3 regions of the Frankia sp. BMG5.23 genome follow, and region 1 is predicted to be linked to each of the others. Evidence: riboswitches for the same ligand, from Rfam matches in the RefSeq annotation. Region 1 holds a riboswitch; each other region holds the start of a gene.

Evidence for each region. Region 1 has a riboswitch for cyclic di-AMP ahead of BMG523DRAFT_RS04150 (transglycosylase family protein). Riboswitches for the same ligand answer to the same signal wherever they lie in the genome.
Region 2: another riboswitch for cyclic di-AMP. It lies ahead of BMG523DRAFT_RS06225 (C40 family peptidase); the one in region 1 lies ahead of BMG523DRAFT_RS04150 (transglycosylase family protein).
Region 3: another riboswitch for cyclic di-AMP. It lies ahead of BMG523DRAFT_RS01705 (peptidoglycan-binding protein); the one in region 1 lies ahead of BMG523DRAFT_RS04150 (transglycosylase family protein).

Annotation. Positions count from the first base shown of each region.
Region 1 is NZ_JDWE01000006.1:1,721-11,608, forward strand. It holds gene fbaA (class II fructose-bisphosphate aldolase) at 211-1,248, shown strand; cyclic di-AMP (ydaO/yuaA leader) riboswitch at 2,154-2,388, shown strand; gene BMG523DRAFT_RS04145 (transglycosylase family protein) at 2,395-3,072, shown strand; cyclic di-AMP (ydaO/yuaA leader) riboswitch at 3,546-3,735, shown strand; gene BMG523DRAFT_RS04150 (transglycosylase family protein) at 3,738-4,457, shown strand; gene BMG523DRAFT_RS04155 (DUF3151 domain-containing protein) at 4,543-4,977, shown strand; gene BMG523DRAFT_RS04160 (adenylosuccinate synthase) at 5,069-6,352, shown strand; gene BMG523DRAFT_RS04165 (hypothetical protein) at 6,532-7,362, shown strand; gene purD (phosphoribosylamine--glycine ligase) at 7,701-9,011, shown strand; gene purE (5-(carboxyamino)imidazole ribonucleotide mutase) at 9,015-9,539, shown strand; gene purB (adenylosuccinate lyase) at 9,536-9,888, shown strand, end outside.
Region 2 is NZ_JDWE01000008.1:141,636-151,523, forward strand. It holds gene BMG523DRAFT_RS06215 (type 1 glutamine amidotransferase) at 1-249, shown strand, start outside; gene BMG523DRAFT_RS06220 (PHB depolymerase family esterase) at 431-1,033, shown strand; gene BMG523DRAFT_RS06225 (C40 family peptidase) at 1,553-2,659, opposite strand; cyclic di-AMP (ydaO/yuaA leader) riboswitch at 2,665-2,831, opposite strand; gene BMG523DRAFT_RS06230 (hypothetical protein) at 3,183-3,569, opposite strand; gene corA (magnesium/cobalt transporter CorA) at 3,784-5,043, opposite strand; gene BMG523DRAFT_RS06240 (PhzF family phenazine biosynthesis protein) at 5,268-5,981, shown strand; gene BMG523DRAFT_RS06245 (hemerythrin domain-containing protein) at 6,186-6,947, shown strand; gene BMG523DRAFT_RS06250 (PP2C family protein-serine/threonine phosphatase) at 7,184-8,356, shown strand; gene BMG523DRAFT_RS06255 (CHASE3 domain-containing protein) at 8,356-9,888, shown strand, end outside.
Region 3 is NZ_JDWE01000002.1:142,621-152,508, forward strand. It holds gene BMG523DRAFT_RS01685 (amidohydrolase family protein) at 1,116-2,465, shown strand; gene BMG523DRAFT_RS01690 (four-helix bundle copper-binding protein) at 2,683-3,039, shown strand; gene BMG523DRAFT_RS01695 (alpha/beta hydrolase) at 3,678-4,223, shown strand; cyclic di-AMP (ydaO/yuaA leader) riboswitch at 4,765-4,963, shown strand; gene BMG523DRAFT_RS01705 (peptidoglycan-binding protein) at 5,455-6,204, shown strand; gene BMG523DRAFT_RS01710 (AfsR/SARP family transcriptional regulator) at 6,462-7,298, shown strand; gene BMG523DRAFT_RS26125 (lasso RiPP family leader peptide-containing protein) at 7,492-7,602, shown strand; gene BMG523DRAFT_RS01715 (asparagine synthase-related protein) at 7,614-9,455, shown strand; gene BMG523DRAFT_RS01720 (lasso peptide biosynthesis PqqD family chaperone) at 9,478-9,795, shown strand; gene BMG523DRAFT_RS01725 (lasso peptide biosynthesis B2 protein) at 9,792-9,888, shown strand, end outside.

The sequences.
Region 1 (9,888 bases):
TCGGCACCCGCCGACCAAGTCGGCGGGGACCACATCGCGCGGATCCGCACCGCGCCGGCGACGTCAGCCGCATCCGACCCCGGGACGGGGCAAGGCGTCATACCCTTCGCCCATCAGGAGTCCACGGCGGGCTTCGGCCCGATCCGGCTGCCCTGCACCGCGGGTGCATGGCTGATCGGCGCCCCTACAGGTTCGTAAGGAGCCCCACCGATGCCCATCGCCACGCCAGACGTATATGCCGAGATGCTCGACCGGGCGAAGGCCCAGTCCTTCGCCTACCCCGCGATCAACGTGACCTCGTCGCAGTCCCTGAACGCCGCGCTGCGGGGCTTCACCGAAGCCGGCAGTGACGGCATCGTGCAGGTGTCCACCGGCGGTGCCGAGTACCTGTCCGGCTCGACGGTGAAGAACATGGTCCTCGGCGCGGAGGCACTGGCCGAGTTCGCCCACCACGTCGCGAAGGCGTATCCGGTCAACATCGCCCTGCACACCGACCACTGCCCGGCCGACAAGCTTGACACCTACATCCGCCCCTTGATCGCGATCTCGAAGAATCGGGTGGCCCAGGGACGCGAGCCGCTCTTCCAGTCGCACATGTGGGACGGCTCGGCGGTCCCCCTCGAGGAGAACCTCAAGATCGCCGAAGAACTACTCGCGGACGCCGCCGCCGCGAAGATCGTTCTCGAGGTCGAGATCGGGGTCGTCGGCGGCGAGGAGGACGGCGTCGTCGGCGCGATCGACGAGAAGCTCTACACGACGCCGGAGGACATGTGGCGGACGGCCGAGGTGCTCGGCACCGGCGCGAAGGGGCGCTACCTGCTCGCCGCCACCTTCGGCAACGTGCACGGTGTGTACAAGCCCGGAAACGTCAAGCTACGCCCGACGATTCTGCACGAAGGACAGGAGTACGTCGCCAGGAAGCTCGGGCTGCCAGCCGGCGCGAAGCCGTTCAACCTCGTCTTTCACGGCGGTAGCGGGTCGGCTCTCACCGAAATCCGCGAGACCCTCGACTACGGGGTGGTCAAGATGAACGTGGACACGGACACCCAGTACGCATTCACCCGCCCCATCGTGGACCACGTGTTCAAAAACTATGACGGCGTTCTCAAGGTGGACGGTGAGGTCGGCGTGAAGAAGGCGTACGACCCGCGTACCTACGGAAAGCTCGCGGAGAGCAGCATGGCGGCCCGCGTCGCCCAGGCGTGTGAGGACCTCCGTTCCGCCGGCACCAGCCTCGGGCGGGCATAGTCGGGCCCAGGAGCGCACGCCGGCTGGCGGGATCGGTTCGTCGGATACCGGCCGCTTGTCCGCCGGCCGGCGGACAAGCGGACAGATAGCCGCCGGCCGCGAACGGGCAACCGAGCAACCGCCGCCGCTCGTCCGAGGACATTCTCCGGACCCCTCGGTCCGACCCTCTCCATCATTTCCGGCGGACGGAACGACCGGCACGCGGCGGACATCCGACCCGCCCCGGTCCGATGCACGACCCGCCGATTTCCCGTACTATGCCGGCCCGCGCGGTCCCCCGGTCGCTCCGACGGCTGGGGGACCACTGTTTAGCGGGCGCGGCATCCCGCTCCTCGCGTAACGCCGCCCCCGCCGGCAACCAGCAGGTTTCGGCCAAATGAGCGGACACGCACCGGACCTTCGGTAACCGTTCACCTACCGCCCCACCCCCAGGGAACCCCTTCGCCCACTGTGGTGATCCGACGGGCGCTTTTCACAGTCGGTGTCCGATTGAATCCGCCGTGTGCAAAAATCACAACGCCGCAAGTTACCGCCCGATTTCCGTTGTTTTTCTCACAAAAACAGGCTTCAATGGACGAAGCGTAGTATCAGGCCGATCACTCGCGTCGATCTCGTAGCAGGGCCGTCACGCCTTTGTCGACATGTCACGCATCTGGCCTGATGTGGGACTCTCCGCTCATCGTCGACCATCGGCAAACAGGGTGATCGGCCGAGCACAAATGCCTCCGCACGCCGTACCGCCAGGTTGATGAGCGGGCGCGCACGCGCGATACCAGGCCGCCAGTTCCTACTCAAGCAGGCGCGCCGAGTGTGCTCTTTTTCACGCACCCTATTCAATGCTTGGCGACTCGCCGGGCGGCGTGGTTATGGTTTTCGCCGTGCCCGGCAACAACGTCGGGCATTCGTCGGGCGGCACGCCGAATCCTGCCCCTGGCCGACGATTTCTCGAACCGGGCGGCAGGAACGGGGGACCCATCTCCGAGTATCGAAAGGATTCGATGCTCTCGGGGTGAAGCCATGTGCGACGACCACCCGGAAAGGTATTTCCGGTGCGGCTTCCGTCTCCAGGGATCCCTGGCACGGCCGGGCAGTTCCCAGCCCGAATCCGACAGCTCACCTCGCAGGCGTGGGGAAGGACCACAAGACATGTCCGACGCACGTATCAGTGGCCGACAATGCCGCGCCGGTACCCGCAGCCGGGCCCGGGCCCTCGTGGTCGCACCAGTACTCGCGGCGGCGGTGGGCGGCACCTTCGCGCTCAGCCAGCCGGCCGATGCGGCCACCACCTGGACGGGCCTGCGGCAGTGCGAGTCCGGCGGTGACTACACGACCAACACCGGCAACGCGTACTACGGCGCTTACCAGTTCTCCGCCAGCACTTGGCACAGCCTCGGCTACGGCGGTCTGCCGCACCAGGCTTCCCCGGCCGTCCAGGACGAGGCCGCGCTCAAGCTCGCCCGACGGTCCGGCTTCGGCCAGTGGCCGGCCTGTGGCCGCGGGATGGGCGCCGACCAGCTCGCGGGCGGCTCGTCGAGCTCCTCGGGCCAGGCCTCGCGCACGACGGAACGCCGCGAGCTGACGGTCAGCCCCATCTCCATGAGCACCCCCGTATTCACCCGTAACCTGACGACCGCACTGGCCAGGCAGGTACGTGACGACGTGCGGGCCTGGCAGGCCCGCGTCAACCATCTGGGCTATCCGATCACGATCGACGGCCGCTACGGACCACGCTCCGCCGCAGTCGCCCGCGCCCTGCAGGCCGCCAAGGGACTCGCCGTCGACGGCATCGTCGGCCCGGCGACCTGGCGGGCCACCTTCCGCTGATCCTCCCCATCAGCCCCATCAGCTCCATCAGCTGATCCATTCGCTCCGCCCCCGTGGCGGAGGGACGACCGCCGCGGGAACCGGACATCCCACCCCGGCGACACCGGTCAGGGGATCTCACCTCGACGACGGGCTGGCCCGACCTGTCTCCGGACGATCTCCGGTTGACGGCCCGTACGGGCCGGCCCGTACAACCCACCACCAGCATCACCAGGACCGCACCCTGACCGGCCTCCGGCAGGGCCGATCTTCGGCAGAGCCGATCTTCGGCAAGGCCGACGAGGAACAGCAGGACCAGCGAGCCACCTGCGGAACCTGTATGGAAGTGGCACGATTCGCGCGATCCTCACTGGTTACTCCGGACCACCCCGGTTTGCGCTCCATGAGCGGTTCTCGCTAGAGTGCCGCTCACTCGCCTCGTCGGCGAGGCCGCCCGGACGGACGCCGAGTCCTGCCCCCGTACGAGCGGCCGGAACGAACATCGACCGCAGCGGGCAGGAGTGGGGGACCCACATTTCGGGCGCCGCAAGCGGCGTCCTTGGGGTAAAGCCGGTGCGTCCCGGCCCATGGTGGAGAGCGGTTCCCACCCGGGGTCGGATCCTCCGGCCGGGCCATCCCAGCCCGCACCCGACAGCTCACCCCGCAGGCGACGGGATTGGACTGACATGCCCTCTGGGCGTCGTGGCGGCAGACATCGAGCACCGCAGGCCCCATCGCCCGCCGGTCGCATCCTGCGCACCACCGGCGCGGTCACGGCCATCGTCGGCAGCGGCCTCGCGGTCACCGCGGCTCCGGCGGGCGCGGCCACCTCCGACGACTTCGCCAAGCTCCGCCAATGCGAGTCCGGCGGCAACTACGCGGTCAACACCGGCAACGGCTTCTCCGGTGCCTACCAGTTCGACGACCAGACCTGGCACGGGCTCGGGTACTCCGGCCGCCCGTACCAGGCATCGCCCGCCACGCAGGACGAGGCGGCCGCGAAGCTCTACAACCAGCGGGGCTGGCAGCCATGGCCGTCCTGCTCGGTCAAGATGGGCCTGACCAACAACGGCCCGGCCAGTGTCCCGGGCGGCTCCGGTGACGTCATCCAGCAGGCCATCACCCCGGTGGAACCCCCCATGACGCTGGACCGGGCCCGCCGGGAGATGGGGGACGGCTCGTTCAGGGGCACGGTCCTCGACGCGTCCCTCAGCGACGACGTTCGCCCGGACGCCTTCGTCTGGCAGGACAGGATGCGTCAGAAGGGCTTCGTACTCACCGTCGACGGCAAGTTCGGACCGCAGTCGCAGGGCATCGCCGCGCTGTACTCGTACCTCACCCGGGTGAGCGACGGTCAACCCGGGGTCGTCGGCCAGAATCTGTGGAACGTCAGCGTCAGGGCCTGACCGACCGGTCACCGTGCGCGCAGGGCAAGCGCGTCCGGGGTGACCTCCATGACGTGTGCGGCCGGTCGTCGGGCAGGATGCACTCATGACGACGCCGTCCACCTCGGGAAAGCCCAACCTGCTCTCCGGTCCGCCGCCGACGCTCCTGCCCTCCGACGCGGCCGCGACCGATGCGCTGGTCGCCGGTGATCCGCCGGATGCCGTCGCCGCCCGGCTGCCCGCGTTCAGCGTGCCTTGGGCCGCGCTCGCCGAGCTCGCGCTCACCGGCGGACGACCCGTCGAGGCCTATGCCTACGCCCGCACGGGCTATCACCGCGGCCTCGACGCCCTGCGCCGCTCGGGCTGGAAGGGCAACGGGCCGATCCCCTGGTCACACGAACCCAACCGCGGGTTCCTGCGTTCGCTCGCCGCTCTCGGTCGGGCGGCCGCGGCCATCGGGGAGGCCGAGGAGGCCACCCGCTGCCGGACGTTCCTGGCCGACAGCGATTCCGTCGCTGCCAGTGAGCTCGGCTTCACCTGACAGTGAGTTCATCAGGCCGCGTCGGTGGTGGAGACCAGCGAGGATGCCGCAGCCGGCCCCACGACCCCGCCATCCCTAGTAACCTCGCCCGGTGCCTGCTCTTGTCCTCATCGGTGCCCAGTGGGGCGACGAGGGAAAAGGAAAGGCGACCGACCTCCTGGGCGGCGCCGTCGATTACGTCGTCCGGTACCAGGGTGGCAACAACGCCGGCCACACCGTGGTCATCGGGGCGGAGAGTTACGCGCTCCACCTGATTCCCAGTGGCATGCTGCGGGCCGACTGCGTTCCCGTGATCGGCAACGGGGTCGTCATCGACCCGGGCGTGCTGCTGGCCGAGATGGACGGGCTCACCGCCCGCGGCATCGACGTCTCCCGGCTCCTGATCAGCGCGAACGCCCATCTGATCATGCCCCATCACCGGGCGCTGGACCGGGTCATCGAGCGTTACCTGGGCAAGGCGCGGATCGGTACCACCGGTCGCGGCATCGGTCCCACCTACGGCGACAAGGTTGCCCGTACGGGCATCAGAGTGCAGGATCTCCTCGACCCGGGCATCTTCCACAAGAAGCTCGAACTGGTGCTACGGGAGAAGAACCAGGTCCTGGCCAAGGTCTACAACCGGCGCCGGATCGAGCTCGACGAGGTGGTCGAGGAGTACGCCGACTACGCGAAACGCCTGCAACCCCACATCGCCGACACCGGTCTGATCCTCGACCGGGCGCTGCGCGCGGGCAAGGTCGTGCTGCTCGAAGGCTCCCAGGGCACCCTCCTCGACGTCGACCACGGCACCTACCCGTTCGTCACGTCATCGAACCCGACCGCCGGCTACGCGGCCACCGGCGCCGGCATCGGCCCGACGAGGATCAGTCGGGTGATCGGCATCATCAAGGCCTACACGACCCGGGTCGGCGCCGGCCCCTTCCCCACCGAACTGGACGACAAGGTCGGAGAGGAGCTGCGCCGCATCGGCGGGGAGTTCGGCGTGACGACCGGCCGGGCGCGGCGCACCGGCTGGTTCGACGCCGTAATCGCCCGCTACGCGGTGCGGGTCAACGGCCTGACCGACCTTTTCCTCACCAAACTGGACGTCCTGTCGGGCTTCGACCGGGTGCCCATCTGCGTCGGCTACGACCTCGGCGGCGAACGGGTTGACGAGATGCCCATGACCCAGACCGAGTTCCACCACGCCAAGCCGATCTACACCGACCTGCCCGGCTGGCACGAGGACATCTCCGACGTCCGGTCGTTCGCCGACCTGCCCGGCGCCGCGAAGGACTACATCAGGGCGTTGGAGGAGTTCTCCGGCGCCCCGGTGTCGGCGGTCGGCGTCGGTCCCGGGCGGGACCAGACGCTCGTCATCAATGACCTGGTCTGAAACGACTGGTCCGGAACGGACCTGATCTGATCCCGCCCGGCGCGGGCCGAGATCCGGTCGGTTCCGGTTGCACCCGGAAGCATTACCGTCGACGCTTAGGCGGTCACGCAAAGCAATGACGTCCGGGGGTGGTGGCGGTGGCCGTTGTCAGGTCCCGGCCGTCGGATGACGATCCTTCCATCCCCGGGCGGACACCGCTGTCGCTGCCGGAACCGGCCGAAGCCCCGCAACCGGCCCGTTGGCCACCAGCCGTGAGACGCGGTTACCTGCACCCGACCGACTCCGACGCCTGGCCGGTCGGGTTCTCCCCCACCGGCGAGGCTCTGCCGCAGACCCTGACCGACGTGCTGCTGCGGGGCAGCCACGCCATCCGGAGCTCGAAGCGGGCCGAGGCACAGCGGCTCGAACGCGCCGCGGCCGTCGCCAGTCACGTCGACGCCCAGATCCGTGACTTCCTGGACTTCTGCGCGGCCGAACACCTGGTACCACCGGTCACGGTGCGGGCGACCCGCACCGCGCCGCACCGCGCGCCGGCGCGGTACCGTGCCGGGCGGCCGCTGCCCGCGCTGGACCTGAGCGAGGGCGGGGCGACACGGGCGACACGGGCGGTCACGGACCCGGCGGCCCGGGCCGACCCGGCGGATCGGGCGGACCGGGCGGATCGGGCGGACCGGGCGGACGCGGGTGAGGCGGCCGTTGACCCCGGTCGCCGCCGGCGTTGGCCGGGACGGCGGGAACGGCTGCAGGCGTGGCCGCTGCTGTACTGGCGCTGCGAGAACTTCCCGGCTGCGGGGCGGTCGCTGCACCTGTTCGTCGAACCGGGTGGGCGCGCCTTCGAAGGCCGCGACGATCCCGCCCCGCTGACCGTGCTCGGCCGGGAGGTCCGGGTCTGGCCGGTCGACGCCGCCGCCATCGTCGCGGGCATGGCCGAGGTGGACGCACGCCGCTGCGCGCTGCACCTGGTGCACGGCATGGCCCACCTGCTCTGGCGGTCGGGTGTCGGGCTGTAGTCGCTCAGCGCGGATCGTCCCAGGTGATCGGCCGGGAGTCACCGGCACCGACCGGGCACGACGCGCACGATGATCAGCACACCCGCTACTGTGGAACCGTGACCCGACCGAACTGCGACGACGCGATGCCCCAGACGGGGTTCGCCGGTTCGCGATGGCACCCGCGCCCGGTCCGGATCTCCGTCCCGGCGCCGCGCGCCAGGGACAACCGGTGACGGCCGCCACCGACCCTCGCGTCCCCCGCGCACGGCCGTGGCGGCGACGCGGCCCGCTCCGCCGGCATTACCGGGAATTCGCCGCCGCGCACCGGGCCGCTGCTTGCGTCGCGAGGTGAACTGATGAAGATTCTTGTTGTCGGCTCCGGCGGCCGTGAACACGCGCTGTGCCGGGCGCTCGCCCGCGATCCCCGGGTCGGCTCGCTGGTCTGCGCGCCCGGAAACGCCGGAACCGCCGAGCTCGCCGAGCCCCGCCCGCTCGACGTCGCTGACCCGGACGCCGTCGCCGACCTTGCTGAGGCGGTCGGCGCGGACCTCACCGTCATCGGTCCGGAGATGCCGTTGGTAACCGGGGCCGCCGACGAGATACGCGCCCGCGGTCTCGCGGTCTTCGGCCCGAGCGCGGCCGCGGCCCGGCTGGAGGGCAGCAAGGCGTTCGCCAAGGAGGTCATGCGCGCCGCCGGGGTGCCCACGGCGGCCTCTCGCGACCACACCGAGATCGAGCCCGCCCTGGCCGACCTGGACGTCTTCGGGCCACCGTACGTGGTGAAGTACGACGGGCTCGCCGCCGGCAAGGGCGTCACGGTGACCGAGGATCGCGACGCGGCCGTCGCCGCGGTCCGCGCGAGCCTGCGCGGACCGGACGACCGGGTTGTCCTCGAGGAGTACCTCGACGGGCCCGAGGTCTCCCTGTTCGCCGTGGTGACCGAGTCCGGCGCGGTCCTCCCGATGCTGCCGGCGCAGGATCACAAACGGGTCGGCGACGGCGACACCGGCCCGAACACCGGGGGGATGGGCGCGTACACCCCGCTGCCCTGGGCCTCGCATGGCCTGCCGGCGAAGATCGTCACCACGGTGATCCGGCCGACGGTGGCCGAGATGGCCCGGCGCGGCACCCCGTTCACCGGTCTGCTCTACGCCGGGCTCGCGCTGACCACCCGCGGGCCGCGGGTGGTGGAGTTCAACGTGCGCTTCGGTGACCCCGAGGTGCAGGCCATCCTCGCCCTGCTCACGACGCCGTTGACGGACGTGCTCTCCGGCCGGCGGGCACCGGTGTGGCGCTCCGGCGCGGCGATCAGCGTCGTCGTCGCCGCGCACGGCTATCCGGCGGCCCCCAGGCTCGGCGACCCGATCCGCGGGCTCGCCGCCGCCGGCGCGCTGGCCGGCGTCGACATCCTGCACGCCGGTACCCGCAGGGAGCCGGATGGTCGGGTCGTCTCGGCCGGCGGCCGTGTGCTGTCCGTCACGGCCATCGGCTCCAACCTGGAGTCCGCGCGAGGATCGGCCTACGAGGCCGTCAGCCGCATCTCGCTGCCCGGCGCCCATTACCGCACCGACATCGGAGATCCGTCCCGGATGCGCCACGCGGCCGACGTCCGTCGAACGGACGTCGCGTCCGGCGAGGATCCCGCAGGACATAGAAAGAAGGAGTAGACCGTGTCGCAGAGCACCCCCGGGCCGGATCATCCCCAGGTGGCGATCGTCTTCGGATCACCGTCGGACACCCAGACCATGAGCAAGGCCGGCGCCACTCTGGAACGCTTCGGTGTGCCCTACGAGCAGGTGTCGCTGTCGGCGCACCGCGCGCCGCGCACCCTCGCCGACTACGTGGGTCAGCTACGGGCCCGCGACATCTCGGTGGTCATCGCCGGGGCAGGCCTGGCCGCCGCGCTGCCCGGCACCATTGCGGCCCTCACCACGCTGCCGGTAATCGGCGTGCCGATCTCCGGCGGGGCGCTGGACGGCATGGACTCGCTGCTCGCCATCGCGCAGATGCCGCCGGGCGTCCCGGTCGCGACCGTGGGTCTGAACAACTCGACGAACGCGGCGATCCTGGCGATCCAGATCCTGGCGCTGGCCGATCCCGATCTGGGGCTGAAGCTGGCCGCGTTCAAGGACGAGTTCGAGCAGGCCGCGGCGGACGGGCTGAGCGCGGCGGCCGCGGCCGGCAGCCAGCCATGATCGGCCGGTACACCCTGGCGGAGATGGGCCGGGTGTGGTCGGAGGCGCACAAGTACGAGCTGTGGTGTCGCGTCGAGGTGCTGGTCATGGAGGCGCACGCCGCCGCGGGCCGCATCCCCGCCGATTCCATCGAGCCGGTCCGGGCCGCCCCCGCTCCGACGCCCGAAGCCGTCGCCGAGGTGGAGGCCGTCACCCAGCATGACGTCATCGCCTTCCTGACCGCCTGGGCCGACCGCACCGAACCCCGGTCCGCCGCCGCCTACGTGCACTTCGGCATGACCTCCTCCGACCTGCTCGACACGGCGCTCGCGCTGCAGCTGGTCGAGTCGACCGACCTGCTGCTCGCCCG
Region 2 (9,888 bases), on a different contig from region 1:
TTGCCCGGCGCGAGCGGCATCCCGCTCGGTACGGTCCGGCTCGGGATCGGTGACGGTGACGGCGGAACGGACGGCATCGTGGATGGCCGGGTCATCGGCACCTACCTGCACGGGCCGGTGCTCGCGCAGAATCCCGCCCTCGCCGATCTCCTGCTGAGCTGGGTCCATGGTCCGCTGCCGCCGTTGGACGCGCCCCGCGAGGTGGAGGTGCTGCGCCAGGCCCGGCGCCGCGCGTTGGCCGTCACCTGACGCCTCCCCTGGCTTTTTTTGGGGGGACAAGTGGGGGGACAAGGCGGACAGGCCCCGGTCTGACCCCGGTCTTGTCGTCATCTGCTGCCAGGTTTGCGGCGTTTCCCGGCCAGCGGTGTGGTTCGGTTGGACCGTGGTGTCGAATCCCCTCGCCGGATGGTGGGGCAAAAACAAGAGAACCGTGCTCATCGTCGGTGTCGTGATCGTGGTCGTCTGGGGCTACCTCGGGACCCGTGACCGCCCGAAGACCCAGCGGGTCAGCCTGCCCGGCGACTACGCGTCGGCGGGCCGCGAGCTGCTCGTCCAGGCCCCGTCCGATCCCGCCAACCCGCTTCCGCTGGTGTTGATCCTGCACGACGACAACGCGGACGCGAAGTCACTTGACCGGCAGAGTGACGCCGGCAAGCTCGCGAACTCCCGCGACTTCGCGGTGGCCTTCCCGGAAGCCGTGGGCGGCACGTGGCGGATCGACGGACCCGAGGGGGCCGACGTGCGCTATCTGCGCGACGTGGTCCGCTTCGTCTCCACGAAACGGACCAAGGTGGATCCGAACCGGGTCTACGTGTGGGGGATCGGCGAGGGTGCCCGGCTGGCCCTGACCGCCGCCTGCGCCCCGGGTAAGCCGGAGTTCGCCGCGGTCGGCGTCGTCGGGCAGTTCGACCCGGAGCCCGGGCCGACCTGCCAGGACCGTGTCCCGGAGGGCCGGGCCCCGGAGGCCTCCTGGGACCGGAAGGTCAGCGAGACCCTGTGGAAGTTCTCGTCTGGTCACCGGCTGGGGGCCTGACCGCGGCGCCCGCGAGCGGGCCGGGCGGTTTCCGCACCGGGCAGAGACCGAGGGCTGAAGTCCGCCGATGCCGCCGGGAGGGGGGTAGCGGCATCGGCGGACCTGGTCGGCCGGGGCCCGAGGCCCGCCGGCCTTCCCGTGCGGATGGGGGGGGAATCCGAGGGAAGGCCGGCGGAATCGGGGGCCTTCCGGCCGGACGGACGTCAGATGGGGGGGAGATCTGACGTCCGTCCCACCGGAAGGAGGGCCCGTCCGGAGAGCTGGAAAGGAACCACATAGGCGGGTTGTCGGGCGGTGACAGGGCCCGCTTGCTGGTCTGTCCGCGGCTTCGCCGGTGGGTGGGAGTCCCGGGTCCGGCTTCCACGGCTTCGGGTCGGCGCCTGGAGAGGGGCTCGGTAGCCGGCCGCTCGTGGACTGGCAGGGCTCGTGTGGTCCGCGCCCCAGCCGCGAAGGCGATCCACCGGAGCCGGGTGAGCCGTTGCGTCGGCATGAGGGCGGTGCGCCGGCTCCGACCGGCCGCTAGAGGATCCGACCGACGTAGTAGGAGGTGGTATAGATCTTCTTGAGCGACACGACGTCGCCGGTGTGCGGCGCCGCCCACATCATGCCGTCGCCCGCGTAGATGCCGACGTGGTAAATGTTCCCGGGTGTCCCGAAGAAGATCAGGTCGCCGGGCTGTTTGTTGTACTGCGACACCCGGGTGGCGGCGGCGAACTGGGCGTCGGTCGTCCGCGGCACGCTCCTGCCGAGCTGCTTGAAGATGTACTGGATGAGGCCGGAGCAGTCGAACGAGCTCGGGCCCTCCGCACCGTAGACGTAGGGCTTGCCGGCCTGCAGGGAGGCCAGGTAGACGGCCTTCTCCCCGAGGGAGCTCGACGGGACCGGAACCGACGCCTGGTCCGCGGCGTCCCCTGTCGTGAGGAGATCCGACCAGGCGGCGTTGCGGACGAGCCGGGGGGTGGGCGCCGGCCGTACGCGCAGGGTGGCGTCGTTCGCCGAGCGGGCGGACTGCAGGGCGTCCGTGCCGTCGAAGACCGCGGTGACATTCGTGGTGGTGAGCACCCGGGCCGTGTAGGAGGCGTAGCCCTGGGCGTTGGTGTAAAGGTGCTTGAAGGTGGCCCACCCGGTGGGGAGCTTCACCTGCACCTTGACCAGCTGGTTCGCCAGCGGTTCGTGGGTCTGCTCGTTGTAGAGCGAGAAGCCGATGTCGATCGGCTGGTCCGCGCTGACGCTCACGTCGGGGTTGGTCACCCGGAGACCGACCTGAACCTTGCCGGCCAGGGGCGGGGCGTCGACACCGCCCGTCGAGCCGAGCAGGGAGGTGGAGCCGTGGGTGCTGACCGCCGCGGCGGCGATGCTGCCCCCCAGGGCGGCCTGGGAGCCGATCTGCGCGGCGAGGGTGATCGGAGCGGTGTTCGGCTGCTCGTCCTTCGCGGCGTCGGCGTTGATGTCGGTGGCGCAGCCGGCGAGAGCCACTCCGGAGACCGCGACGGTCCCGGTGGTCACGGCGGCGAAGGCGCGGGCCCGGGCCCGGCTGCGGGCGGCCGGGGGCGCGGAGGGTGCGCGGTGACGGCCGCGACCGGCGCCTCGCGTTTCTTCGTCGAGCTGCACGCTTTGCGCGGACAACGGTGTATTCCTTCCCGTGCGCCTGCGAAGTGAGCTGTCGGGTTCGGGCTGGGCTGCCCGGCTCTCGCGTGACCTTCACGCGTCGAGCTTCACCCCTAGGTCGACACCGCGGATCGGCGCCGGCCGGTGGAGGTGGGTCCCCCGCTCCTGCCCCTGATGACGACTCGGAGGGGACACCGGGGCCGGGGGCAGGACTCGGCGTTCGGCCCGGTGTTGTCGTGACGTCGGCGTGAGACTAGTCCACTTGGATGGGGTGGGTAAACACTAGTCCTTCCCAACTACAGCGAGTGCGCGTTGAAGTTCCCGTCGCGCGGCGTCGGCGGCCCGCGCGGTCGGCCGGGCTGACCGGGCGGCCCTAAGGCCCTTCGCGCCCCGTTTGTCCTGCTGGTTTTTCGTTGCGTGTGGGGTCCGCGGCGGCGGCCGGTCCGGGTGAGAGGCGGGCGGGCGGGTAGCCCTCCCGCGGCCCGTGGGCGATTTTGACTACTTAAAGTAGTCGACGGGTGAGGCCGGGTGTGCACCCCCCTCAGCGGGACCGGGAGCCGCGGCGGGTGAGGAATCCCGCCGCATCGAGCACTTGGAGCTCGACCGCGAGCTCGTGGACCTCACGGGGCAGCGAGCGGTGGTGCGCCAGCGCCTCGACCGCGGCGCGGGCGTGGTCGGCGAGCTCGTCGAGGGCGTGCTGGCGCTGGCGCATCCGAGCCCGCTCCTCCTGGATGGTCCGGACCGTGTCCTCCTGCCACCGGCGGGTCCGGATGAGATGCTCGCTGGCGTCGGCGGCCTGCCGCTCGGCATCCTCCAGCCGGTTGAGGAGCGCGTCGAGGGCCTCCAGCCGGCCGGCGAGCTCCGCGATGAGATCGCCCCGATCGGGCAGGATGGCCGTTTTACGACTCTTGGGGTCAGGCGAGGTCATGGAGTCCCCCGAGGGGTGGGGGGTCGGCGGGGACCGCGCCGAGCGGCTGGCGCGAGACCCGGTTGCTCCGACACGGTTGGTAACGGTAACCGACGTGGCGGGCCAGGGGTAACCCATCGTACGGATACGTCGCGTCAGCCAACTTATAGTAAAAAGGGACTATGGATCTGCCGTCATTGTCGTGGTCTATGCGCGCATAGCATGCAGGTCGGTGTCAGAGCCAGCCGTTGCGCTTGAACGCACGGTAGAGAAACAGACAGATCGTCGTAATGACGGCCAGGACGGCCGGGTAGCCCCACGTCTGACGAAGCTCCGGCATGTGGTCGAAGTTCATGCCGTAGATCCCGGCGACGGCGGTCGGGACGGCGCCGATCGCCACCCAGGCACTGATCCGTCGCATGTCCTCGTTCTGCGCGATCGTCACCTGCGTCAGCGTCGCCTGGAGCACGGAGGAAAGCAGCTCGTCGAAGTGAGCTATTCGCTCGCTGACCTGCTCGAGGTGGTCGGCGACGTCCCGGAAGTAACGGCGCATCGCCACGTCGACCATCGTGGGGGCGTCCATGGTGAGGGTACGCAACGGGCCCGCGAGCGGCAGCACCGCGTGCTTGAGCTCCAGAAGCTCGCGTTTCATCTGGTAGGCGCTTTCCGTCGACGGCTTCTGATCCCGGTGGAAGACGCCCGTCTCGATCTGGTCGACGTCGGCCTGGATGCTTTCCACGGTGCGGACGTAGTCGTCCACAATGCTGTCGCAGATGGCGTGCAGCACGGCCGTCGGGCCGTGCCGGAGCATCTCCGGGTTGGCCTCCAGCCGGCCGCGCAGCTTCGTCATCTCCCCGTGCCTGCCGTGCCGCACGGTCACGACGAAGTCCTCGCCGAGGAAGATCATGATTTCGCCGGTGGTGACTACCTCGGAGGTGCCCGTTACCTGGGTGTGCTCCACGTAACTGGTCGTCTTGAGCACCATGAACAGGTGGTTCTCGTATTGCTCGAGCTTGGGGCGCTGGTGGCCGGTGACCGCGTCCTCCACCGCGAGCTTGTCCAGCCTGTACTCCTCGGCGATCGCGGTGAGCTGCTCGTAGCTCGGCTCGAACAGGCCGAGCCAGGCGAACCCGTTGCGTTCGGACCGCGCCAACCGCAGCGCGTCGGCCTGGTCGATGTCCATGGTGACCCGCCGGCCATGGCTGTACACGCCGCAGGCCATGACGCGCCCGTCCGGTGTCCGCGGTAGCTCGGAGCGGGGCGCCCCGCGTCGTTTGCGACCCACCCGGACCAGGGAGACCGGACGGGTCAGCGCGCCGGCGAGCTTATGGGCGTTGGCCGACGCCTGCTCCAGGGCGTCCCCCAGCACCTCCCGAACGGGATGCTGGCTGCCGTGGTCGCCGCCGTCCGGGCGCGCGCCATCAACGTCGCGTCCCCGGGTCTCGCGTACCGTCTCGTCGCGTACCCTTTCGCCCGGCACCGCGTCGTCCCGCATCACTGCCTTCTTCCCTGCCGCCGATCCATGTCCAGGTCCACCTGTCGGCATCTCCCACGCCCTTCCCCGCTGGTGAACCTTCATGGTGACAAGTCGGTGCCGGCCGTCCGGAGGCGATCCGGGCTTCACCGTGGACGCGGATGCCTGGCAACTGTGCCGGCGTGGTGTGGCACGAAGGGTGAGATACACGTCCGGCGCATGGGATACGTCACAGGGAGGATCGAGTGATCGGGATCGAGGTACGCACGCTTCGGGTGTTCGCCGACGAGACGGGCGCCGGCGGCAGCCTGCTCGCCGTGGTGCTGGATGCCGCGAAGCTGCTGCCCGACGCGCGGGAGCGGTCCGTCGTCGCGCGCCGACTGGGCTGCCCCGCCACGGTCTTCGTCGACGACCCGGAGTTGGCGGAGCTGGCCACCTTTACGCCCACCGGGGAGCTGCCCATGGCGGGGCACGCCTTGGTGGGGTCGGCCTGGCTGTTGGGTCGGCTGCTCGGTGGCCATCCGGAGATCCTCCGCCCGGCCGGCGGCGAGGCGGTCAGCTGGCAGGAGCAGGGCCGGGTCTGGGTCCGCGGCGCCCTGGCCGCCGTGCCCTGCTGGTGGCATGAGATGCTCGCGGACCCGGGCCAGGTCGACGCGCTCGACCTGCCCCGTCCACCCGCCGAGGACCTGACCCAGCTCTGGGCGTGGGAGGATGAGCCGGGCGGGGTCGTGCGGGCCCGGGCCTTCGCCAGCAGGCACGGCGTCACCGAGGACGAGGCCTGCGGGTCGGCTTCCATGCGACTGGCCGCGATGCTCGGGCGGCGGCTCACCATCCGGCACGGCGCCGGTTCGATTGTGCTCGCGCAGCCGGGTCCGCCCGGCCACGCCGATGTCGGCGGCCTGGTGGTCGAGGACGAGACGAGGTTCCTCGCCGATCTCGACGAGTTCCTCGCCCGGTGACGGTGCCGTTCGGCGCGGCCACGGCCGGACACCAGGGGGACCAAGCCTGAGAGTGTAGGTGCCGAGCGAGGCGACTGGCACCCTTTGTGGGTACCGGGTTACGGCTGCGTGGTGGCTGCCGAGATGCGGACCGGGTCGGATAGGCGTAGCTTTGGATCCCGGTAGCTCTCCGCTGGGTATCCGCCCATGGGCTGCGAGGTGGTCATGGCCGAGACGTTGGTGACCTTGGTGGAGGCCGCGCATCAGGATGCCGTCCGTCTGATCGAGCTCTCGCGCGACGTCGGTGCCCACGGTGACGTGGATGGTCCGTCGACCGACCCGCGGCAGGCGCTGCGCGCCAGCGACGCGGCCGTGGCCGCCGTCTCCGCGCACCTGAGCGCGATGGAGTCGGTGGTCTACCCGGAGATGGCCCGCCGGGTCGTGGGCGGCCGGGCGCGGGTGGCGGACCTGGGCCGCTTGGCGCGGCGCTGCTCCTCGGTGATGCGCGGCATTGAACAGTACGTCCAGGGGGACCTCAACCGGCCCGCGGAGCCGGTCGCGAACCTGCGCCGGGATCTGGCCGCGTTGATGGTCGAACATGCGACGCTGGAGGACGAACTTCTGCGTGAGCTGATGGCCGAGCTGTCCGACGACGAGCGCCGGGATCTCCTCGACCGCTTCTCCGACGCGATGCGCCACGCTCCGACCCGACCGCATCCGCACCTTCTGCACAGCAGGCTGTTCGGTGGAAGCCTGGCGGCCCGCCTGACGGGCTACTGGGATCACCTGCTCGACGTGATGGACGCCCGGGAGGTGCCCGGCGCGCCGAGGCGGGCCCCGGTGCCCGCCGGGCTGTGGGGCTGGTACCTGCTGGGCCGTCCCACGGCGCCGGCTGCGGGTGAGACCCCGTCAGGGAAGGAAGGCGCGCAGGGCGACACCACCGCTGGTAGCCACAACGTCACTGGTGGCCACATCGCCGCTCATTGATCCGTCCTTGCGACTGCCGTCGTTTCCGTAGGCCCACCATGTCTTCCTGAGCCCGGTCTTCCGGAGCCCGTCGCGCTCTGTCTTCCTGACGGTCTTCCTGGCCGCGGTCCACTCCGGTTCGGCGTTCCGATGCGCACGGGCGCCGTGGTCGTGCCATGCTTCGAGTCCGGGTTGGGCCGGTATGGCCTCGTGTCGTGCAATGCCGAGGAGATGTGTCAGGAACCGAGGGCACCGCGATGCGGGCGCCGAACGCTGATCCCGTAAAAGTGATCTGGCCGGTGCTGTTGGTCGAGGATGATGATGCCGACGCCTATCTGGTGTCCGAGCTCCTCGACGAGGTCTCCGCTCCGGTCGAGCTGACCCGGGTGCGCACGGTGGCCGAAGCCGCCCGTCGCAGCGAGCACGTCGCGTGCGTGCTGCTGGATCTCGGGCTGCCGGACAGCGAGGGCCTGTCGGCGCTACGCCGGTTGCTCACGGTCGAGGCGGGAGCGCCGGTCGTGGTGCTCACCGGTCTGGTTGACGAGTACCGGGGGGCGCAGGCGGTCGCCGCGGGCGCGCAGGACTATCTCGTCAAGGGTCAGGTCGACGGGCGGGACCTGGTCCGGGCCGTCCGGTACGCGATTGAGCGCAAGCGGGCCGACACCGCCGCGCAGGCGCTGCGGGAGTCGGAGCTGCTGGCGGACGAGCGGGCCCGCCTCGAACGCGGCCTGTTACCCCGGCCACTCATCGACGACGGCCGGTTGCATCACGACGCCCGGTACCGCCCCGGCCGGCAGCAGTCCCTGCTCGGCGGGGACTTCTACGACATGGTGTCCACCGCGGACGGCACGCTCCACGTCCTGCTCGGCGACGTCTGCGGGCACGGCCCGGACGAGGCGGCGCTCGGGGTGAGCCTGCGGATCGCGTGGCGCACGTTGGTCCTCGCCGGTGTTCCGGAACCCGACCGGCTCGGGTATCTCCAACGCGTGCTGGTGAGCGAGCGGGAACAGGATGAGATCTTCGCGACGGTGTGCACCCTCGCGATCGCTCCCGACCGGACCTCGGCGCGGATGCGGCTGGCCGGTCATCCGCCGCCGGCGCTGTTGCATCCGCGGCTGTCGGCGCTGCCGGGCGACGTCGTCGGTCCGGCTCTTGGCATCGTCGACGACGACCTCTCCGAGGAGGTGCGGATCGAGCTCGGGCCGCACTGGGCGCTCCTGCTCGCCACGGACGGCCTGCTGGAGGGGCGGGAGGGACCGGGCGGGGAACCGCTGGGCTGGGAGGGCGTGCTGCCCGAGATCGCCAAACTCTGGCCCGCCGACGACCCCGACGGGCTGCTCGACAACCTGATCGACCGGGTGGAGGCGCGCAATGGCGGCCCGCTGACCGACGACGTCGCGCTCCTGCTGCTGATCTGGGGTGCCGGCTGATGCCGGAGCGCACCCACCCGAACGTCACCCACCCGAACGTCACCGACGGGGGAGCGGGCGACGCGGGGCCGAGCGGAGCGGTGGAGCGCGGCCGGGTCGGGTCCGTCTGGCGCCTGCGCCGTCGACTCGAGGTGACCTACGCGGTGGCGGCGATGGTGCTGATGATCGTCGCTGGTCTCGTCGTCTCGTCGTTGGTCCGGCTTGATGACGCCCTCCACACGCGCAGCGACGTCCTCGCCCCGGCTCTGCTGAGCTCCACCGAACTGGTCTCCAGCCTGGTCGACCAGGAGACCGGGATGCGGGGCTACCTGCTTCAGGGCAGCGAGGACTTCCTGGAGCCCTACAACGAAGGGCGCAGGGCCGAGCGCACGCTGCTCGCGGACCTGCACCGACGGCTCGTGGAGCGCCCCGACCTGCTGGCGAGGCTCGCCGTGCTGGAGGACCGGATCCGGGCCTGGCACGGCGACTACGCCGATCCGGCCATCAACGCGGTGCGGGTGGGCGGTCCCGCGGCGGCCCGCCTGTTGTCACCGGAGTTCGGCAAGACCCGCTTCGAGGCGGTCCGCGCCGCGGCCGGGGACCTCGAGGCGGACCTGCGGGCCAGGGAAGTCCGGGCCCGCCAGCACGTCACGGCGGCGCTCCGTTTCCTGATCTTCGCGCTGGTGACCGGCGCGGCCGTCATGGCCGTACTCCTGGCGGTCATCGCGCGGGCGCTACGGTCCTGGGTCACCCGCCCGCTCGAGCGGGTGAGCGACGATGCGCGAACCGTCGCCTCCGGACATCTCGATCACGTGGTCGAGCCGACCGGTCCCCCGGACATCGCCTCGCTCGCCGCCGACGTGGAGTCGATGCGACGCCAGCTGATCGGGGAGCTCGGGGTCGCGCGGGCGGCGCGGTCCGCGGTGGAGGCGCAGGCCGAGGCGCTGCGGCGCTCCAATCGTGACCTGGAACAGTTCGCCTATGTCGCCTCGCACGACCTGCAGGAGCCGCTGCGGAAGGTGGCGAGTTTCTGCCAGCTCCTGGAGCGACGCTACGGTGACAGGCTCGACGAGCGGGGCAGCCAGTACATCGCTTTCGCGGTGGACGGCGCGAAGCGGATGCAGCAGCTCATCAACGATCTGCTGGCCTTCTCCCGGGTGGGGCGGACTACTGACGGTTTCGTCGATGTGTCCCTGGGGGAGATCTTCGACCGGGCGGTGGGAGCGCTGTCCATCGCGATCGAGAGCGCCCGGGCCGAGGTCACCGCGGATGATCTGCCGGTCGTGCGCGGGGACCCCGTCCTGCTCACCCAGCTGTTCGCGAACCTGATCGGGAACGCGCTGAAGTTCCGGGCCGAGACGGTTCCCGCCGTGCATGTCGGTGTCGTCGACCGGGCGGACGAGTGGGAGCTGTACTGCGCCGACAACGGGATCGGAATCGATCCGGAGTACGCCGAGAAGATTTTCGTGATCTTCCAGCGGCTGCACGGCCGGGATGTCTACGAGGGCACGGGCATCGGGCTGGCGTTGTGTCGCAAGATCGTCGAGTTCCAC
Region 3 (9,888 bases), on a different contig from region 1:
GCTGGCCGGCACGGTCATTTCACCAGGGCCGGTGCTCGGGGTCCGGGTGCCGCGTCGGGCTCGTCGACGCCGTCGGATGTCGAACCGCATGCGGACATGCCCTCCGAGTCGGCGGGCGCCGAGGTGAGGAGAGCGGGGTGCTGGCCGCGCCGGCCTCCGGCCGCGCCGGCTCGACGGCCGGCCAGGCCGAGGGAGCGGACCGAAGCGGTGGATCTCGGGAACGCGCTGAGGGCGCGCCGGACGAGCGCGTCCGCCGCGCGGCTCAGCGCGCGGTACAGATGGCGGAACTCACCAGGGAGAAGTCGACGTGGCCACGCGTAACGAGAACGGCCGGACTGAACACCGAATGATCTCACCACGGCGGTCAACCTGCCGTCAACGCCGCAGGCCGATCGTGTGCCGTTGCCCGGGCTCGATCTCTCGTCCCGACCGCGCCGTCGTCGGAGGCCGCACCCGCCGGTGCCGGCGGCCGAGCGGGCCGACATCGAGGTGTGGGCCCGCCGATCGAGCGTGGACGAGAAGATGATCATCGCGATCGCCTGCTAGCACGCGGATCGCGTCCGTTCCTACGAGTTGCTTGCCAGTGAGCGGACCTGGCCGGCTCGTCCCTCGACCCTTTGCGTCATCCGGGACCGGTGATTACGGGGGAGTATGATAGATGATATTGAGCGCGGTCATCCGGGGCCGAGTGAATCCGGGGCCGAGTGAAGGAGACGTCGTGTCGGACGACCGGTGCGGGATCACGGTAACGCTGTGGCCTCGGCCGGGTGGCCGCGCGGTCGAACTCACTCATCGCCGTCACATCGACACCTGCCGCGTCAACACGGCGGCCTGTCCCCGTTGACATCCGGATGACCTCCGGAACATCCGGACCTCCCGCACCCCGGCCTCGACCTTCGATCTGACATCCGCCTCCGCGCGTTTGTCGGTCGGTGCTCGATCCGGCCGGAACGAGGCGTTGGAGGTCGTCGTCAACGGCAGGAACGGCGCTGGTCATGACCGATCCCCCGGCATCATCGGAACAATCCCTGACTCCGGAGCAGCCTCCGGCGCACGGGCGATCCACCGCGACGGAACAGTCCGAGTCCGGGCGTCCCGAGTCCGGGCGGTCGACGGTGCCCGGACGATCAGAGGCGGCCGAGGCCTTCGTCCTGCGGGGGGTGCACGTCCTCGACAGGACCGGGCGCTTCGGTGAGCCGACCGACGTCGCCGTCGGCGGCGGGATCATCCATGCGGTCGGCACGCGACTCGGTCTTGACCGGGACGCCGTCGACGTTGACGCCCACGACCTGTGGCTGATGCCAGGGGTCGTCGACTGCCACGCCCACGTCACGCAGTCCACCTATGATCCGTTCGAGCTGGCGACGGCGTCGCTGTCCACCCGGGTCCTGCAGACCGCCGCCGCGTTGCGGGCGTCGTTGGCGGCCGGTGTCACACACCTGCGGGACGCCGGCGGCGCCGACGCCGGCATCCGGGACGCGGTCAGCGCGGGCACCGTGCCCGGACCTCGGCTTGCCGTGTCCGTCGTCGGGCTGAGCCGGTCCGGGCGGCACGGTGACGGGGCGATCATCGGTCCCGGGCTGGAGTCGGCCGAAGATCTTCTCATGCCGGACTATCCCGGCCGGCCCCCGCATACCGTTACCGAGGCGGGCAGCCTGCCGGCCTCGGTGCGGGGCATTCTGCGGGCGGGTGCGGACTGGATCATGATCTACGCGAGCGGCGGGGTGATGTCCGCCCGGCCGGGGCAGCCCGAGCCGCAGTTCAGCCCGGTGGAGCTTGCGGCCGCCGTCGCGGAGGCCCGGCGGTACGGACGTCCGGTGATGATGCACGCCTTGGGCGAGCGGTCGATCGAGGCCGCGGTCGCAGCCGGAGCGCGTTCCATCGAACACGGCATCGGGCTCACCGAGCCCGTGGCGGCCGCCATGGCGGCCGCCGGGGTGACGCTCGTCCCCACCCTGTCGCCCTACCAGGACCTGGCGGCGCTGGCGGCCACCGGAGTGCTGCCGGGCTGGGCGGCGGACCGAGCCGAGGCCACCGAGGCCGCGCTGGCCGGCACGATCGCGGTCGCCCGTGCGGCGGGGGTGCCGATCGCGCTCGGCAGCGACGCCCGGCACCGCACCCGGCACGGCGCGAACCTGGCCGAGATCAGCCGGCTGCGCCATGCCGGGCTCACCCCACCCGAGGCGCTGCTCGCCGCGACCGCGACCGGAGCCCGGCTCTTCGGACTGGGTGAGGGAGCCGGCCGCATCGCCGTCGGCTCCGCCTTCGACGCGATCCTGCTCGACGCGGACCCCGGGGACCTGTCGATCTTCGAGCGGCCGGACGCTGTGAGCGGAGTGTTCCTTGGCGGTCGCGCGGTGCTGCCCCACCCGCGGCTGCCCGGGAAGCTGGTCCGCCCCACCATGGTGATGGAAGAGGTGCCGAGAATCGTTCCCGAGCGGCCCGCGGTGTCGCCGCCCGGCTGACTCTCCCGTTTTCCGGAATGTTCACGAAATATCAAAAGAAATACCCTTAGTATGGCTCGCGGGATTTCGTCGGATCCATTCTGGGACGGCGATTGACCGAGATGCGGATCGGCCCCCGAAAGCTATCGTCGTAGGGGCCCCGCTGCCGGCTGCCGTCAGGTGGTCCGGGCCGTTCGCTGGTACGGGGTGCCGCGTCTCCAATGCCTGGAGGGTTCTCATGCAGCACGCTGAAATGATCAATAAGAACATGCGGAAGGCCATCGAGGAGTGTATGTCCTGCTCGGCTCTGTGCGAGGAGACGATCTCCTACTGCATGGACATGCCGGGCGCCATGATGGAGTCGGCGAACATGCGGCTGATGATGGACTGCGCGGCCGTCACCAGGACCTGCGCCGACATGATGTGCCGGATGTCGCCGATGCACGGGGAAATGTGCGCGATGTGCGCGCGGATCTGCGTGATGTGCGCTGAGATGTGCGAGAGGATGCCGCAGGATCAGCAGCTCGCCAAGCTCGCCGGCGCATGCCGGTCCTGCGCGGAGAGCTGCAACACGATGGTGGGCGCCGCCGCCTGAGCCGCGTCCGGCCCGACGGCGCCGGGGCGCAGCCGGCGGTCACCCGACTCCGCCCCGGCGTCCGGCTGTGCGGCGGCGCGTGGCACATGATGCGCGGCACATGATGCGCGGCACATGATGCGCGGCCTCGGTCACGACCGGTGGCTACGGTTACGTATCCTCGGGCGGACATGGGGTGAAACACCTGAGTAACAATATTGACCATGTTGACAGGTAGCCGTCGGATAGGCAAAATATGGTCATGTTCTCCTCGGTGGGTCGGATGACCCCCCTGGTCGTCCGTGGCCACATTGACTTCCTGCGAGCGGCCTCGTCCGGTTGTCCGACCCGGCCGCTTCACGTGCTTTACTAGCCTCCTCGGATTTCCCTCGCTCTCGGTGTTCTCCCTGGCGTTCTCCTGATTCACGGTCACTCGATAGGTCTGTCCGTAGATCGTCATCGCCTGCGTGGACGCCAGCCGCCTCGGTATCGATGTCCGGTCAGTACCGGGTACATCTCTGGACGGTTTCCGATCGGAGCATGCTGTGTCGTCCATGGTTTCGTCGTCATACTTTCATCCGCGCCCCCGTGGATATGTGGGGGGGCCGGGAACCCGTTACTGGCCCAGTGGTGATCCCACCCACTCGAGAAGAGCCAGTGTGGTCCTTCTTCCCGGTCGTGGAGAATCCGCCGAACATTTCGAGGGCCTAGCTTTCCGGCTCGCGCTCGACGGCTATCAGGTGACGTTTCTCGACCATGGGAGAGACACCGTCCTCGCCCTTGGTGAGGCGCGTGCCCCCGATGGTCCGTTCGTCCTGCTGGGTTCGGACAGCGGGGCCCTGCGGGCGTTGGTCGGCGCCGGTTCGCCAGCGGTCCGGCCGGATGCCCTCGTGTTGCTCGACCTGCCGCTGGTGTACCGGAAGATCGCGGGCGAGGATCCGGGACAACCGATCCCACGGTCGCTTCCCGACCTGCCGATCCTGTTGCTCCATGCCGAGCGCGACGAGGTCAGCCCGCTTGCGCTGGCGCGCATGATGACGCGGACCGCGCGCCGGGCCCGGCTGGCGTCGCTGCCCGGGGGGCATGGCGTGCTCGCCGGCCCCGGCCGGCGTGCGGTCGGCGCGCACATCCTGCTGTTCCTCGAGAATCTCCGTGTCTCGCGGCTGGCCCCACGGCAACGGCAGCGGGACCGGTCGGTCGACTGATCTCGCCCGGTGCCGGGCGCGCCCGCGTGCCGGTCCGATCGGGGTGTGCCTTCGCGGGAGGCCCAACCGCTCAGCAGGTGTTTCCTCGGCGGGTGCCGGCGCGAATCACGCGAATCCGCGGGTCAGTCGTCCGTCCCGTACCGCATCGTCCGTTTTTCAACGGCGCAGGCTTCGAGCCGCAGGCTCGAAGCCTGCGCCGTTCGCGTTTGCGTACCCGTCCGCACGCCACCCGACCCCCGGGCCAGGCTTCCCGCTTGCCGTGGTTGCCGTGGTTGCCGGGGTTGGGTTGCCGGACGGCCGGGCGGTCCCGGTGACTACCGGACCTCGTGGCCACCGGTCCCCGTCTCGACAGACCGGCCATATCGCCAAGATCCGGTCGTGACGGGTGATCTGCGTCGCTACCGGTAGCTGCTATTGATGTCCGAGAGTTGCGGCATCGCAGCGTTATGCACGCATCGTGACCAACATGCGCCCAGATTCGGCACAACTCGTACTTGTCACTACGGTCTGTAGTTCGCTACGGTTGCGGGGTATCAACAGCTCCGGGCCGACGCCGAGTTCTGTCCACGGTCCGCAGCTCCCTCCGAGAGATCTTGGGCAGAAGCGGGGGAACCACGTTCCTCCGGGTGGCTCGTTGCGGGCCACCCTTGGGGTTAAGCCGTTACGCGCACGCCGCGGAAACGGCCGGGCTTCCCGGCCCGAACCCGACAGCTAACCTCGCAGGCGTACGGGAAGGACTCGACGTTGCCTGTGTTTCAGGAACGCTCGGCTCCGGTCTTCTGGACCGTGACGCCGTTCGGCGCGACCCGCGGTGCGTCCCCGCCATACGGGGCGCCGTTCTCGCCCTGACGTCTTCGCGAGAACGTGCCATCCGGTCGGTGCCCGTACCGGCCGATCGCGCTGACGCGCCATACCACCAGCTCGGCTGAAAGCCACCCGGCCTCGTCGTCTGTGGTCGGCTGACCCCTGCCGTCCACCGGGCCCGCCAGGCCTGGAACGGAATGACCACGGCCGCCTGCCGTGCTGTTCAGCCCATCGACCCCGGGATCCCCAGGGCGCGTCGATCGGTCGTCCCCGGTCGTCCCCGGACGGCCTCTCGGCGCACCGGCAGACCGGCACTGGGTGCTGCCCTTCTCCAGCGCGGTCGTCTCCGCTCGCCCTCCTTCGAGCGGCATCCCTCCCCTCGATCACCCGTCTGTGTTCGACGACACCGAAATGAGATGTCAAAGAAATGGCCAAGGGAAAGCATCGGAAACGTTCCACCCGGACCCGGGGCGCCGTTGTCGCCGCCGTCGGTGTGATCGGCGCCGGCGCCGGCATGTTCGCCACCGCGAGCCCGGCCAGGGCCGCCACCACGGTCCCCGATGTGACGATCGCCAGCGCGGCCGCGAACGCGGGACTGCCCGGCTGCCGCGGCGTTCCGCTGGCCACCTGGGTCGCGGTGGCTCTTGCGGAGTCCGGCGGCAACCCCTACGCCCACGCCACCTACGGCGAGGACTCGCGCGGCCTGTGGCAGATCAACATGCGGGCCCACGCCGGCTGGGTGGGTAACCGCAACCTCTACGACCCGGCCGTCAACGCCTGGGCGGCGAAGAAGGTCTGTGAAGGCCAGGGCATCACCGCCTGGAGCGCCTACACCAACGGCCTGCACTACCGCTACCTGGCCCGGGGACAGGCGGCGGCGGCGGCCGTCTCGCGCGGCGTGCGGTTCACGAACATCTCCTACTCCTCGCTGGCTGCCCCGGTGCGTGCGGCCGTGGTGGCACCCGCGGCCCGCTACCCGTCGCTGGCCGTCGGCCTCGGGTTCCGCCTCGACGTCCACCAGATCCAGAAGAGGCTCGCCAGCCTTGGCTACCCGATCAGCGTGGATGGGAAGTTCGGGTACCAGACCAACCACATGGTCAAGGACTTCCAGCTGAAGCACGGTCTGGTGGTTGACGGGATCGTCGGACCGCAGACGCGGGCGAAGCTCGGGATCTGACTCTGATCGAGGCCCGCCGACCGGGCTCCGCTGCCGCCGGCCGGTGTTCCCGACCCGCCCGAGGGCGCTGCTCGATATCCGCACGCACCGGATGACTACCCGGGGTGAGGTGGGGGTATTCAGCCACCGGGCCAGCACCCGGCCGGGAGCACCGGGTCGGGAGACGGCACCGGCCCGGGCGGGACCAGCCGGCCCGCACGGGACCAGCCGGCCCGCACGGGAAAACCGAAACGGGGGCCCGATCGATGAGAGCCACGATGCTCGACGACTACCTACCTGAGGCGAGTCCGAACGCATCCTCCGTGACCGGGGCCGGTCTCCTGTTCGCGGTCCTGGGGCCGCTGGAGGTGCGGCGATCCTCGGGCGAGCAGGTCCGCATCGACCAGCGCAAGAAGCGCATACTGCTGCTGACCCTGCTGCTGCACGCCGGCCAGTGGGTGAGTGTGGACGGGATGCGGCTCGCGCTCTGGCAGGATGCCCCGCCGCGCTCCGCCGGGGGCAACATCAAGACTTATCTCTCGGAGCTGCGGCACACCCTCCGGCCGCCCCTGGACACGTCCGGAGCCGGGGGGAACGGCCCCGGGCGCATCGAGAGCCGGCCGGGGGAGTACCGCCTGGTCGTCGCGTCCGGTGAGATCGACGCTAAGCGGTTCGAATCGGCCGCCGAGCAGGGCCGCGCCGCCGTGCGCGCCGGCTCGCCGGAACGCGCCGCCGGGTTTTTCGAAGGCGCCCTCGCGCTGTGGCGGGGGGACGCCTTCGACGAGCTCCCGGCGGAGATCGCGGGCGCGGAGGTCCTCCGGCTGGAGGAGGCTCGCTGGGCGGTGTGCGAGGACCTGATCGACGCCCGCCTGGCCCTCGGCGAGTACGACCGGGTGCTGCCGACCCTGCGGGCGCTCACGGTCGAACATCCGACCCGGGAACGTCTCTGGGCCCAGCTGATCCTTGCGTTGGAACACACCGGCCGGCGGGCCGAGGCACTGGCCGAGTACCAGACGGTCTACCGGCGGCTGGTGACCGAACTCGGGATCGAGCCCGGTGTCGAACTGCGGCGTGCCCATCAGCATGTACTGAATCCGGACTCGTGGGTCACCTGATGCCACGGCCGTGCCGGCCGAGTCGTGCGCCGGAAGTCAGCTGAACCGCCAGTGAACCCGGCGGGGGAATTTCAACCATACGGGCTGGACCAGCCGGCCGGCGCCCGGGCCACGCGCGCGGCGCCGCCGTGTATCGCCACCGGGGCGCACGCCACCGGGGCGAGGGCGCGCGGAAACCGCTGAGGAGAAGACGATGAAGGCTATCTACCTCCCCCCGCGACTGGAAGATGCCGGCAGCTTCGCCGCAGTGACGAACGGCCGCTGGGGCTGGGGGCGTGACTACTCCTGGCGGCGTTTTGCGTGACGGCGGCCGGGGTGGCGGTGGTCCCGATTCCGTCCTGCTGGTTTCTGGTGCTGGCCGACCGTGATCCCGTCGTGCGTCCGCCGGGGGCTCGTCGCATGCTGCGGTATGCCTCCGGGCGGCCGTGGATCGTCGGCAACTGGCCGGACGATGCCATGGTCAGTGCCGTCGCCGGGCGCTCGCGGCTGGCCCTGATCGGGTGTGCCGCGACCAACGCGCGACAGCTCCTGCGGCTGCTTCTCTCGGCCCGTGACGTGCACGCTCTCGACCTCGCGCGCGCCGTGGCCGGCGACTACCACGTGATCGCCGAAATCGACAGCCACCGTCGCGTCCAGGGCAGCCCGACGGGAACCCGGCGGGTCTTCACCGCCCGGTTGGGCAGCCACCTGGTCGCCGCCGACCGCGCCGACGTGCTTGCCCGGCTCACGGGCGCCCCGCTGAACCGGACGGCGCTGGCTTTGTCGCTGCTCGACCCGTCACCGCCCCATCCGCTCGATGACCTGGTGCTCTGGGAGTCGATCGACGCGCTGCCCCCGGATCACTACCTTCTCGTCGGCCCTGACGAGAAGGCCACCGTCCTGCGGTGGTGGCGTCGACCGGCACCGGTGCGGTCCCGCACGGAGGGGGCGCCGACCCTGCGGGCGGCTCTCGCCGAGGCCGTGGCGGCGCGGGTCGCCGGCGGCGGGACAGTGAGCTGTGATCTGTCGGGCGGACTGAGCTCCACCTCGGTGTGCTGCCTGGCCGCGCGCGGCCCCGCCGACGTGGTCGCGCTCACCGGGATCGCCCCCGATCCCGGTGACGACGACGCCGCGCGGGCCGCGGCCACGCTCCCTGGCGTCACGCGCGAGATCCTGCCCGCCGCCGGGCTTCCCCTCGTTTACGACGGCATCGCCGACGCCGACGAACCGCTCGACCGGCCGTTCGTCGGCATCGGCGACCGGGCGAAGCTGCGCGCGGGTCTTGACCGGGTCGCGCTGTACGGGCCGCGGGTGCACCTCACCGGGTTCGGTGGTGACGAGGTCGCCTACGGCTGTCCCGCCTACCTCCCCCGGTTGTTGCGCCGCCGGCCCCGGCGGGCGCTGCACGACCTGCGCGGACACCGAGCGCAGGAGGGCTGGCCGTGGATGGCGTGCCTGCGAATGATGCGCCCGCGCGGCTACCGGGACTGCCTCGCCGACATGGCCGATGCGCTCGACCAGGCCCGCCGTGCCACGGTCGGCCACGCGCGCCGTCCGGCCGGTTCCGGCCGATCCCACCCGGGCGTCCTGGCCTCGCTCGACTGGGCCTTTCCGCCTGTGGTCCCGGGTTGGCTCACGCCGACGGCCCTCGACTTGCTGGCCGGAGCGTTCGCGGAGGCCGTCCGGCGCGCCCGGCCGCTGGCCGAGACCCGGGACGGCCACGCCGATCTCTTCGCCATCCGCGCTGGCGCGGCGGTGTTCCGGTTGTTCGACCAGCTCGCCGATCCGGTCGGCCCGCCGCTCGCCGCACCCTTCCTCGACGAGCGGGTGGTCCGGGCGGTGCTGGCGGTGCGGCCCGAAGAGCGCACCGGTCCGTGGGAGTACAAACCGCTACTGCAGGAGGCCATGCGCCGGCTGGTGCCGCAGGAATGCCTGCGCCGCGAGACCAAGGCGGATACCGCCGCCGAGGAGGATCAGGGCCTGCGCACCAGCCAGGACGTCCTGGTGAAGCTGTGCGATGACAGCCCGTTGGCCGATCTCGGCCTGATCGAGTCGGACGCGCTGCGCCAGGCGTGCCGATCTTCGTCCGTACCTGGTCATCGCCACCAGGCGCTGCGACCGACGTTCGCGGCGGACGCGTGGCTGCGGGTGCTCGCGAGCCGGCGGGGCCCTGACTGAGCTACCGGAGGAGTGAGTGATCATGGTGACGCTGCGGCCTGACGTGGTGCGGGCGCCGACCCAGTACGGAGCGGTGCTCCTCCATATCGACAACGGCCGATACTGGACCCTCAACCCCTCGGGTGACCTGGTGCTGCGGATCCTGCTCGACGGCGGTGACACGGCAGCCGCCGTCCGCGGGCTGTGTGAGACCAGCGAGGTTGACCCGGAGACGGCGCGCCGCGACGTGGAGGGTCTGCTCGCCCAACTCGCGGACGTGGGCCTCATCGAGGCCGAGCCCGAGTCCCGATGGTCACCCGAGACCGAGGCGGTCTGCGATCCCCGGACGCGGGCCCGGTGACCGCGCCGATGGTGGTCGAGCGGCCGGAGGCGAAACCGTCCCTCGCTCGTCGGCTCGGCGCGCTGGTCGCCGTGGGGATCGCGCGGGTGCTCG